2 regions of the Idiomarina loihiensis L2TR genome follow, and region 2 is predicted to be linked to the other one. Evidence: predicted binding sites of a transcription regulator. Region 2 holds the regulator's gene; the other holds the start of a gene.

Region 1 (5,964 bases), 540 kb from region 2:
GAGTACGACGGTTCATTGTTGCATTATAAGCGGCCGGAACAGGGTATTCCTGATAGTCCAGCAGGCTATCCAGTGCGCGAACGGCTAAGTCGGCTAAGTTTTCAAACTCGCCCAGGTTTTCAATTTTGCCTAAGTTAAAGGCCGACAGCGTACAAAGGGCAATTTCACCTTCTTCGTCGTTCACATGACTTAGAGGCTTAGTTGGTAACGCAATTTCAAGACACAGGTTGCTCTGACGAATAGGAGCAACTTTAGAATCGAACGGGCTGTGCGTGTTGCAGTGGTCAACGTTTTGTACGTAGATACGGCCAGTACTGGCGCGTTCCTGCATAAACAAACCAAACAACTCAATGGCTTTAATACGTTTTTTGCGGATGCTTTCATCCTGCTCGTACTGAAGGTACAAACGCTCAAATTCGTCCTGATCTTCAAAGAATGCGTCGTAAAGGCCTGGCACATCCGACGGGCTGAACAAGGTAATGTAATCGTCTTTAATCAGACGCTGGTACATGGTGCGGTTAAACTGCACACCGTAATCCAGATGGCGAACCCGGTTTTCTTCAACACCGCGGTTGTTTTTCAGTACCAATAAGCTTTCAACTTCCAGATGCCAAAGCGGGTAGAACAGGGTAGCGGCGCCACCACGAACACCACCTTGCGAACAGCTTTTTACCGCTGTCTGGAAATATTTATAGAACGGAATACAACCTGTGTGGAAGGCTTCACCGTTACGGATCGGGCTGCCCAGAGCGCGAATACGCCCTGCGTTAATGCCAATACCGGCACGCTGCGATACGTATTTTACGATGGCGCTTGAAGTGGCATTAATAGAATCGAGACTATCGCCAGCTTCAATCAGAACGCAGGAGCTGAACTGACGCGTAGGCGTGCGCACACCCGACATAATAGGTGTTGGTAGCGAGATTTTGAATTCAGAAGCGGCGTCGTAGAAACGTTTAACGTAGTCCATACGAGTGCTTTTCGGGTAGTTGGCAAACAAACAAGCCGCTACCAGAATGTATAAGAACTGAGCGCTTTCATAGATGTCGCCGGTAACCCGGTTTTGAACCAGATATTTGTTCTCTAGCTGTTTAACGGCCGCGTACGAGAAGTTCATGTCACGCCAGTGATCCAGAATTTCGTCCATCTGGTCAAATTCTGCTTCAGTATAGTCTTCCAGCAGGTGCTCATCGTAGCGATGCTCTGCAACCATCTTTTTGACCTGGTCGTAAAGACGCGGTGGCTCAAACTTACCGTAGGCCCTTTTGCGCAAGTGGAAAATAGCCAGACGCGCAGCCATATATTGATAGTCGGGCGCTTCTTCTGAAATTAAATCAGCTGCAGCTTTGATGATGGTCTCGTGGATATCTTCGGTTTTAATACCGTCGTAAAACTGAATGTGAGACTTAATTTCGACCTGAGAAGCTGAAACATTGTTAAGACCTTCAGCGGCCCACATGATAACCCGGTGAATTTTATCGAGGTTTAGCGGTTCGCGTTCGCCGCTGCGTTTAGTGACATAAAGTTGCTCGTTCATTTTGCGCCGACTCTTAGCTTTTTGTTATATGTTTGTAGCCACAAGATATTGTGCTTATTAGTTGTACAGGGCGATATTTACACAATATCTAGTGTCTTGGGAATGAAGAGTATGCTAGGTCTAACTGCCACTTCGATCAAGTAAATTTACGGGCAAAAACAGGAATAATTTTGATTTAGAAATCTTGATTTTTTGTCAGCCTTTGTTTGGCGTGAGTTTGCGCTGGTAATCTTGCTATATATTTTTTTGATCTTTTAAAAGATGTTTATAGATCAAGAATTATCAATAGCTAGTAACTTCAGTAACTCCAGTGGTGAGGCGATATGATAGTCGGCTTGCCAGCGTTGCGGCTGATCCTCATTGCTAATATAACCATATTCAGCAAGCACAGTAACCATGCCGGCATTGCGACCAGCTTCGATATCCCGCTCCGCATCTCCGACATAAAGACAGTCGGCAGGTTCTATTCCCAGCTTTTCAGCCGCATAGAATAAAGGTTCCGGCGAAGGCTTTGCTACGCTTAAGGTATCACCGCTTACGACCACACGAATAGCTTCAAACTCCGGGAAGTGAGGCAATAATTGTTGGGTTAGGCGCTCTGGCTTATTGGTGACTATAGCAACTTGAATAGATTCACGCTGCAGCACGGCAAGTAGCTCCAAAACCCCAGGGTAGGGTTGCGTATGAGTGGCTATATTTTGTTTATAAGCACTGAGAAAAGCGTGCCTGAGTTCGGCTTCCATGTCGCTGTACTCATTGGCAAAAGCTAGCTGCAGCATACCTCTGGAGCCATGCGACGCGACTGGCGTAAACACCTCAGCCGTAATAGCAGGGCGTTCGTATTGTTCGCATACAGCGTTCAGTGCAGCACCCAGATCTGGGGCTGTATCAAGCAGCGTGCCGTCTAAATCGAACAATACCGCCTTTACCGGAGAATTCCTGTCTGATGAGGCCATTTATGACTCCGGCTTCTTTAAAGCGATAATGTAATTCACATCAACATCTTTTTCTGAAAGAACAAATCCTTTCAGTGGATTAAAGATAAGACCATTAATGGCGATATCTTCTAACGCGGCGGCATCTGTCATACGCAGTAGCTCTGATGGTTTGATAAAACGTTGATGCTGATGAGTTCCTTTGGGAACCCAGCCTAAAACATGCTCAGCGGCAACAATACCTAATAGCCAAGACTTTACATTCCGGTTTAGCGTGGAAAAAAAGATCTTCCCGCCAGGTTTTAGTGCTTTAGCACAGGCTTTTACAATAGCTTTAGGGTCAGGTACATGCTCCAGCATCTCCAGACAAGTCACCACATCAAAGCTTGCTGGCTGCTGATCCGCCAGAGTTTCAATAGCAATGCATTGGTAGTCGATTTGACGCCCGCTTTCTAATGCGTGCAAACGTGCCACTTTTAATGACTGTTCGGCTAAATCAACCCCTGTAACCTGAGCACCACGTTCAGCCATAGCTTCGCTGAGTAATCCACCGCCGCAGCCGACATCCAATACCTTTTTACCGAATAGGCCGTCAGTATGGTTTTCAATAAACCCTAGTCGAACGGGGTTTATTTTATGTAAGGGTTTGAATTCTCCATCAGGGTCCCACCAGCGCGAGGCGAGGGCTGAAAATTTTGCGATCTCTTCCGGATCGACGTTTTTTTGTTCACTTTTAGAGCGACTGGTGGTCATAGATTATGCGTCTTTAAGAGATGGATAACGCGGCTAGTCTACCTCAGGCAAAGAATAAGAAAAAGAGGGTGCGAGACGCGTTTGGGATGGGTACAATGATTGGATCAAAATAACAATGAATATGCGGATCTATATTTTTAGGGAATAAACTATGAGCGATCTAGCCAGAGAAGTGTCACCGGTAAATATCGAAGACGAACTAAAAAGCTCGTACCTCGATTATGCCATGAGCGTCATTGTTGGGCGTGCTTTACCAGATGTTCGTGATGGCCTGAAGCCAGTACACAGACGTGTCTTGTTCGCAATGAGTGAATTGCGCAACGACTTTAATAAACCTTATAAAAAGTCAGCTCGTGTCGTTGGTGACGTCATTGGTAAATATCACCCACATGGTGATAGTGCTGTTTACGACACTATTGTACGTATGGCACAGAATTTCTCCTTGCGTTATATGCTGGTCGATGGCCAGGGTAACTTTGGTTCGGTTGACGGCGACTCTGCCGCCGCGATGCGTTATACCGAAATTCGCATGGCGAAAATTGCGCATCAGTTACTTGCCGATTTAGATAAAGAAACGGTTGATTTTGTAGACAACTATGATGGTACCGAGCGTATTCCTGACGTTCTGCCTACCCGTGTACCTAACCTGTTAGTTAATGGTTCTTCTGGTATTGCCGTTGGTATGGCAACGAACATCCCTCCTCATAATCTGACCGAAGTTGTCGATGGTGCACTCGCCATGATTGATAACCCGGACATTGATGTTGAAGGGCTAATGGAATACATCCCGGGGCCGGACTTCCCGACAGCGGCAACAATTTCTGGCCGTAGCGGTATTGTCGAAGCTTATAAAACCGGTCGTGGTCGTATTCATTTGCGCGCTCAGGCGGAAATTGAAGTTGACGAGAAAACGGGTAAAGAAACCATCATTGTTACGGAAATTCCGTATCAGGTGAATAAAGCTCGCTTAATTGAAAAAATTGCTGAGTTGGTTAAAGAAAAACGCGTTGAAGGTATAAGTGCCTTGCGCGATGAGTCTGATAAAGACGGTATGCGTATCGTTATTGAGATCCGTCGTGGCGATGTTGGCGAAGTTGTTCTTAACCATTTGTATGCTAATACCCAGTTACAGGTTGTGTTTGGTATCAACATGGTTGCCCTGGATAAAGGCCAGCCGCGTTTGTTTAACCTGCGCGATATGCTGGATTGTTTTGTCCGTCATCGTCGTGAAGTGGTTACGCGCCGATCAGTCTACGAGTTACGTAAAGCGCGTGAACGTGCTCATATTTTGGAAGGTCTGGCGATATCGCTGGCTAATATTGACGAAATTATTGAGCTTATCCGTCGTTCACCAACGCCTGCTGAAGCTAAAGCTGGTCTAATTGCCCGCGCATGGCAGCTCGGTGATGTTGCTGCAATGCTGGAAACTGCTGGCGTTGATGCTGCACGTCCTGATCATCTGCCAGAAGAATACGGCATTCGCGATGGCAACTATCACCTGACCGAAGAACAAGCTCAGGCTATTCTTGATTTACGCCTGCACAAATTGACCGGTTTAGAACACGAAAAAATTCTGGATGAATATAAAGGTCTGCTAGAACAGATTGCTGAACTGCTGCATATTCTGAACAGTTCAGAGCGCCTGATGGAAGTGATTCGTGAAGAACTGGTAGAAATACGTAACAACTTCGGCGATGAGCGTAAAACGGATATTACTGCTGCTGCACATGACATCAGCATGGAAGATTTAATCAACGAAGAAGACGTGGTTCTGACTCTTTCTCACGAAGGCTATGTGAAGTATCAGCCATTGACCGAATACGAAGCACAACGTCGTGGTGGAAAAGGTAAAGCCGCTACTAAGATGAAAGACGAAGACTTTATAGAAAGACTGTGGGTAGCTAACACGCATGACACCATTTTGTGCTTCTCAACCCGTGGCCGTATTTACTGGATGAAAGTTTACCAGTTGCCGCTGGCTAGCCGTGCGTCTCGTGGTAAACCAATAGTGAACTTGTTGCCGCTTGAAGCTGATGAGCGTATTACCGCTATTTTGCCAACACGGGACTATCCGGAAGATAAGTTCGTTGTTATGGCAACACGCAAAGGAACCATCAAGAAAACGCCATTACCAGAGTACTCACGTCCTCGTAACGGCGGCATCATTGCACTGAACCTGGTTGATGACGACGAACTGATTGGTGTTGATATCACTGACGGTAACGGCGAAATTATGCTGTTCTCTGACGCCGGTAAAGTGGTGCGCTTCGCTGAAGAGCAAGTGCGCTCAATGGGTCGTACCGCAACAGGTGTTCGTGGTATTCGCTTAGAAGAAGGGCAACGTGTTGTATCACTGATTGTTCCTCGCGAATACGAAGAGGAAGAAGCGAATGTATTAACCGTGACTGAAAACGGTTACGGCAAACGTACGCCGCTAAGTGAATACCCAGCTAAGAGCCGCGCTACCAAAGGTGTGGTCTCTATTAAGGTCAGTGAGCGTAATGGTTCAGTTGTAGGCGCCATGGAAGTTATTGATGGCAATGAAATCATGCTTATCAGTAATAAAGGCACTCTGGTAAGAACTCGCGTCAACGAGGTTTCTACTGTTGGTCGTAACACTCAGGGCGTGCGCTTAATTCGCACCGCTGATGATGAAAAAGTGGTTGGCTTACAGCGTATTGACGAAATTGATGAAGATGAAGTGTTAATTGACGGCGAGGTTGTTGCTGAAGAAGGTGA
Region 2 (5,964 bases):
AAGGAACCAACGGTCGTGCGAAATAACCATCACTGAGCCCGGGAATTCCAGAATGGCTTCTTCCAGTGCCCGCAGGGTTTCCACGTCTAAGTCGTTGGTCGGCTCATCGAGTAACAAGGTGTTGCCACCGGCTTTTAGCAGTTTGGCTAAATGCACACGGTTACGTTCACCACCAGACAATTCGCCAATGCGTTTTTGCTGGTCGGTACCACGGAAGTTAAAGCGCCCAACATAAGCCCGGCCGTTAACTTCAAAGTTACCAATTTTCAGAATGTCGTTGCCGTCAGTAATTTCTTCAAAGACGGTTTTGCTGTCATCCATGTTGTCACGGAACTGATCAACGCTGGCTAATTGCACGGTTTCGCCCAATTCAACTGAACCACTGTCAGGTTGCTCTTGCCCGCTAATCATGCGGAATAAAGTGGATTTACCCGCACCATTTGGACCTATAATACCAACGATAGCGCCTTTGGGAACGCTAAAGCTTAAGTTATCAATTAGCTGGCGCTTGCCGTAAGCCTTGCTTATGCCGTTAACCTCAATAACTTTGTCGCCTAAGCGAGGGCCCGGTGGAATAAACAGTTCGTTGGTTTCGTTACGTTTTTGGTAATCGCCACTTTGTAGCTCTTCAAAGCGGTTAAGGCGTGCTTTGCTTTTCGCCTGACGGCCTTTCGGGTTAGTACGTACCCACTCCAGCTCCTGCTTAATAGTGCGCTGGCGTGCTTTTTCAGAACGCTCTTCCTGCTCCAGACGCTTCTCTTTTTGCTCCAGCCATGAGGAGTAGTTGCCTTCCCATGGAATGCCGTAACCACGGTCCAGTTCAAGGATCCAGCCCGCAACATTATCAAGGAAATAACGGTCGTGGGTAATAGCAACCACAGTACCATTGTAGTCATGCAGGAAGCGTTCAAGCCAGGCCACCGATTCCGCATCCAGGTGGTTGGTGGGCTCATCAAGAAGTAGCATGTCTGGCTTCGATAGCAACAGGCGACAAATAGCCACACGGCGTCTTTCACCACCTGACAAGTTACCGATTTTTGCATCCCACTCCGGCAGGCGCAGTGCGTCTGCAGCACGCTCAAGAATGTTGTCGATATTATGCCCGTCTTTTGCCTGCAACAAGGCTTCAAGCTCACCTTGCTCTTTTGCTAAGGCGTCGAAATCTGCGTTTTCGTCGGCATAAGCGGCATAAATTTCATCAAGCTTAGCGAAGGCCTCTTTTACATCTGCCACAGCCTCTTCAACGGTTTCTTTCACCGTTTTATTTTCATCTAACTGAGGTTCCTGAGGCAGGTAACCGATTTGGATACCTGCTAACGGACGGGCTTCGCCTTCGTATTCATTATCAACACCCGCCATAATGCGCAGTAAGGTCGACTTACCAGCACCGTTAACGCCTAAAACACCAATTTTGGCGCCGGGATAAAACGACAGAGAAATGTCTTTTAAAATCGTTTTCTTGGGGGGAACAACTTTGCTCACCCGCGACATTGAATAGATATATTGCGCCATAGCGACGTAAAATCCTTCTTATCAACAAAAAAGTTACTGCATAGTTTACTGTTATTTACGGACATCCCCAAACTTTGTTGTGCTGAACTAGGCACTCATTTGTGTTTTAAGGTAAAATAGCGGGCAAATTAAGACCATTTAATGATTTGGAGAGCTGTAATGCTGAAATCTGAGATGAACATTGCCGACTTTGACGCGGACTTATGGCAGGCGATGCAGGATGAAGTTGAACGTCAGGAACAACACATTGAGCTGATTGCATCGGAAAACTACACCAGTCCGCGGGTAATGCAGGCTCAGGGGTCACAACTGACCAACAAGTACGCAGAAGGCTATCCGCACAAGCGTTACTACGGCGGCTGTGAGTTCGTCGATAAAGTCGAGGACTTAGCTATTGAGCGCGCAAAAGAATTGTTCGGCGCCAAGTACGCAAACGTACAACCGCATTCCGGCTCTCAAGCTAATACCGCTGCCTTTATGGCTATGATGGAAGCAGGCGATACCTTCCTTGGTATGAGCCTGGCTCACGGCGGCCACTTAACACATGGCTCTGGTGTGAACTTTTCAGGCAAACTATACAATGCAGTTTCATACGGTCTGGACGAATCCACCGGTGAAATTGACTACGCTGAAGTTGAAAAGCTGGCGCAGGAACACAAACCGAAAGTTATCGTCGCTGGTTTCTCGGCTTATTCAGGCATTGTTGACTGGGCAAAATTCCGTGAAATTGCCGATAAAGTTGATGCTTATTTAATGGTTGATATGGCGCACGTAGCGGGTCTGGTTGCCGCTGGCGTCTATCCTAACCCGGTACCTTATGCTCATGTTGTCACTACCACTACGCATAAAACTCTGGCGGGCCCTCGCGGCGGCCTGATTATTTCCGGCAGCGATGATGAAAAGTTACACAAGAAGTTAAACAGTGCGGTATTCCCTGGCAACCAGGGTGGGCCACTTTGTCACGTTATCGCTGGTAAAGCGGTGGCTTTTCAGGAGGCGTTGCAGCCAGAGTTTAAAGACTACCAAAAGCAAGTATTAGTGAACGCCAATGCCATGGTAAAAACCATGCAGGCGCGCGGTTACAAAATCGTGTCGAACGGCACTCAGAACCACTTGTTCCTGGTGGATTTAATTGACAAAGATATTACTGGTAAAGATGCTGATGCGGCTTTAGGTAACGCGTTCATTACTGTTAACAAAAATGCGGTTCCTAATGACCCGCGTTCACCTTTTGTCACTTCAGGTTTGCGTTTAGGCACGCCGGCAATTACTCGCCGCGGCTTTAAAGAAGCGGAAGCTGAGCAGGTCGCCAACTGGATTTGCGATGTGCTGGATGACATTGCTGACGAAAGTAAAATTAATCAAGTTCGCGAGCAGGTAAAAGCGCTATGCGCTAAGTTTCCGGTTTACGGTTAATTGCGAACAGTTGTAAAGCGCACATAAAGGAGTCAGGCAATGCATTGTCCATTTTGCGGCACACAGGATACTAAGGTTATCGATTCGCGATTGGTTGCGGATGGAGCCTCAGTTCGTCGCCGGCGTGAATGTAATCATTGCAAGGAGCGCTTTACAACCTTTGAGACAGCTGAGCTGGTCATGCCCCGGGTTATCAAAACTGATGGTTCCCGCGAACCATTTAACGAAGATAAACTCCGAAATGGACTGCTGAGAGCACTGGAAAAGCGACCTGTGAGTCTTGAGTTGATGGAACAGGCCATTAACAAAATAAAATCCAGCATCCGGGCGACCGGCGAGCGCGAAATAAGCAGTAATTTCGTCGGCAGTCTGGTCATGGAAAACCTCAAGCAGATAGACAAGGTTGCTTACGTTCGTTTTGCTTCTGTTTATCGCTCGTTTGAGGACATTCGCGAATTTGGTGAAGAAATAGCGCGCCTTAATGACTGAATTAAACCCGCAGTACTTTGACCATCAAATGATGCACCGTGCGTTAATGCTGGCGCGGCGCGGACTGATGACGACCAGGCCGAACCCTGCGGTTGGCTGTGTCATTACTCTCGGGACTGAAGTTGTTGGTGAAGGCTGGCATCATCAGGCTGGCGAACCTCACGCTGAAGTACATGCTTTGCGCGCGGCAGGACAAAAAGTCAGGGGCGCAACGGCTTATGTCACGTTGGAGCCATGCAGTCATATTGGTCGTACACCGCCTTGTTGCGATGCGTTAATTGAGGCCGGAGTAAAACGTGTTGTGGTTGCCATGCAGGATCCAAACCCTAGGGTCAGCGGTAATGGTATTCAGCGTCTGAAAGCTGCGGGTATTTCTGTGGACGTCGGTGTACTGCAATTGGCTGCGGAGAGTCTGAATCCGGGGTTTATTTCCCGAATGACACGACAACGTCCATGGGTAACCCTAAAAATGGCAACCTCACTGGATGCAAAAACGGCGTTGTCAGATGGCCGCAGTCAATGGATAACGTCCTCTGACTCTCGCAGTGATGTGCAGTTTTTTCGGGCACAGGCCGACGCGATTCTGAGTGGTGCTGCAACGATTCTGGCTGACGATCCTAAATTGACAGTGCGTGTTGATCAGTGGCCAAAATCAAGACCGCTGCCTGAGCCTTTAAAACAGCCGGTACGTATTATTATTGACAGTCAGCACAGGGTGAATGACGAGGCCAGGGTTTTTGACTCTCCGGCGCCGGTGTGGTTAGTGCGAACAACTCCTGGTAAACCCAGTTGCCATCCACATTGTCATGAATTAATTATTGCCGCAGACCCTAACGGTAAAGTGAGTCTGCCGGCGCTTATGGTTGAATTGGCTAACCGCGAAATTAACCAGTTATGGACTGAGTGTGGGGCGAATTTGGCGGGCGCTCTTATTCAGCAGCAATTATGCGACAGATTGATGATTTACAGTTCGGGTCAGTTATTGGGCCATCATGGACGTTCGGTTATCGACATGAACGAGCCGTTGAATTTAGCTTCAGCACCAAGGTTTAAAATTATTGATCGTCGGCAGGTAGGCCCTGATCAACGCTTGGTAGCAGTACCTCATACACAAGATTAAAAGGTAAAGCGTTATGTCACTGCATAGCACAGAAGAGATTATCGAAGATATTCGTCAGGGTAAAATGGTTATCCTTATGGATGACGAAGATCGCGAAAACGAAGGTGATATCATTATTGCAGCCGAGTGTGTGACGCCGGAAACTATCAATTTTATGGCGCGTTATGGTCGCGGACTGATTTGTCTGACGTTAACGGAAGAACGCTGTGAGCAACTGAATTTGCCGTTAATGGTAGATAAGAACAACGCCCCATACGCAACAAGCTTTACTGTTTCGATTGAGGCCGCTGAGGGGGTAACCACAGGTATTTCCGCGGCGGACAGAGCGAAAACGGTGCTGGATGCTGTGAAAAAAGACGCCAAGCCCGAAGATTTAGTCATGCCGGGACATATTTTCCCGTTAAAGGCTAAGTCGGGCGGGGTGTTGAACCGTGCGGGACACACCGAAGCGGGTTGTGATCTTGCGCGTTTAGCCGGGTTTGAACCTGCGGCGGTTATCGTTGAAGTGCTGAACGAAGATGGCACCATGGCGCGCCGCGCTGATCTTGAAGCTTTTTCTGAAGAGCATGGTATTAAAGTCGGCACCATTGCCGATTTAATCGAATATCGCTCGATACAGGAAAAAACCATAGAACGGGTGGCTGAATGTAATTTGCCTACGGCATTTGGCAAGTTCCGGTTAATCACTTATCAGGACACTATTGATGAACAGGTACATTATGCTCTTGTTCACGGTGACCTCTCGCAAGATAAAGTGACTAACGTACGAGTTCATTTGCAGGACACCTTCCACGATACCTTTTTAACCGAGCGGGCAGCAAAACGCAGCTGGCCAATTCAGAAAGCTATGTCCTATATTGCTGAACACGATGGTGTGCTGGTTATTATTGGTCGTCAGCAAACCCCGGAGAGCATCATTGCTCAGGTGTGTGAATTTGAAGCGCAGGATAAAGGAGAGCAAAAACCAACAACATCGGCGTCAAATGCGTCCCGGAACGTCGGTTTAGGCTCACAGATTCTGGCAGACCTGAACATTCATAAAATGCACTTAATGAGCTCGCCAAAACGTTACTCTGCACTGTCAGGCTTTGGCCTAGAAGTGGTCGACTTTATTGAAGATAAAGACTAGCCGCTATAACGTTGTTGGAACTCATTGAGTAGTTGCTGGTGAGTCGGTGTGGCAACACCCGCCGTCTTACCAGCGTTAATTAAATAACCGGTTAACTGCTGTATCTCGGTACGCCGTTGTTGTTGAATATCCTGCAGCATGGAAGAGTGGTTTAAGGCCGTCTCCTTTGCTACTAAAAGCACCTCTTTATAGCATTCCTCAGTTGTCAAAGACACATTTTGACTGTTCGCTACAGCTACGGCTTCTGCTACGAGGCTGTATACTTGCGCCTGCCAGCTTCCCTTCAGCAATTCGCCAT

What was found. The regulator NrdR, encoded in region 2, represses ribonucleotide reductase genes. The targets are predictions, from matches to a motif close to AAACACNANATNTNGTGTTT.
Region 1: nrdA (class 1a ribonucleoside-diphosphate reductase subunit alpha) is a predicted target of NrdR. The motif match lies at 1,574-1,593, and genes of this name have one in related genera.

What each region holds. Positions count from the first base shown of each region.
Region 1 covers NC_006512.1:1,459,937-1,465,900, reverse strand. The annotation lists gene nrdA (class 1a ribonucleoside-diphosphate reductase subunit alpha) at 1-1,537, opposite strand, end outside; gene IL_RS06990 (HAD family hydrolase) at 1,810-2,493, opposite strand; gene ubiG (bifunctional 2-polyprenyl-6-hydroxyphenol methylase/3-demethylubiquinol 3-O-methyltransferase UbiG) at 2,494-3,225, opposite strand; gene gyrA (DNA gyrase subunit A) at 3,377-5,964, shown strand, end outside.
Region 2 covers NC_006512.1:1,997,439-2,003,402, reverse strand. The annotation lists gene ettA (energy-dependent translational throttle protein EttA) at 1-1,512, opposite strand, end outside; gene glyA (serine hydroxymethyltransferase) at 1,672-2,928, shown strand; gene nrdR (transcriptional regulator NrdR) at 2,968-3,417, shown strand; gene ribD (bifunctional diaminohydroxyphosphoribosylaminopyrimidine deaminase/5-amino-6-(5-phosphoribosylamino)uracil reductase RibD) at 3,410-4,537, shown strand; gene ribBA (bifunctional 3,4-dihydroxy-2-butanone-4-phosphate synthase/GTP cyclohydrolase II) at 4,551-5,666, shown strand; gene IL_RS09590 (ketopantoate reductase family protein) at 5,663-5,964, opposite strand, start outside.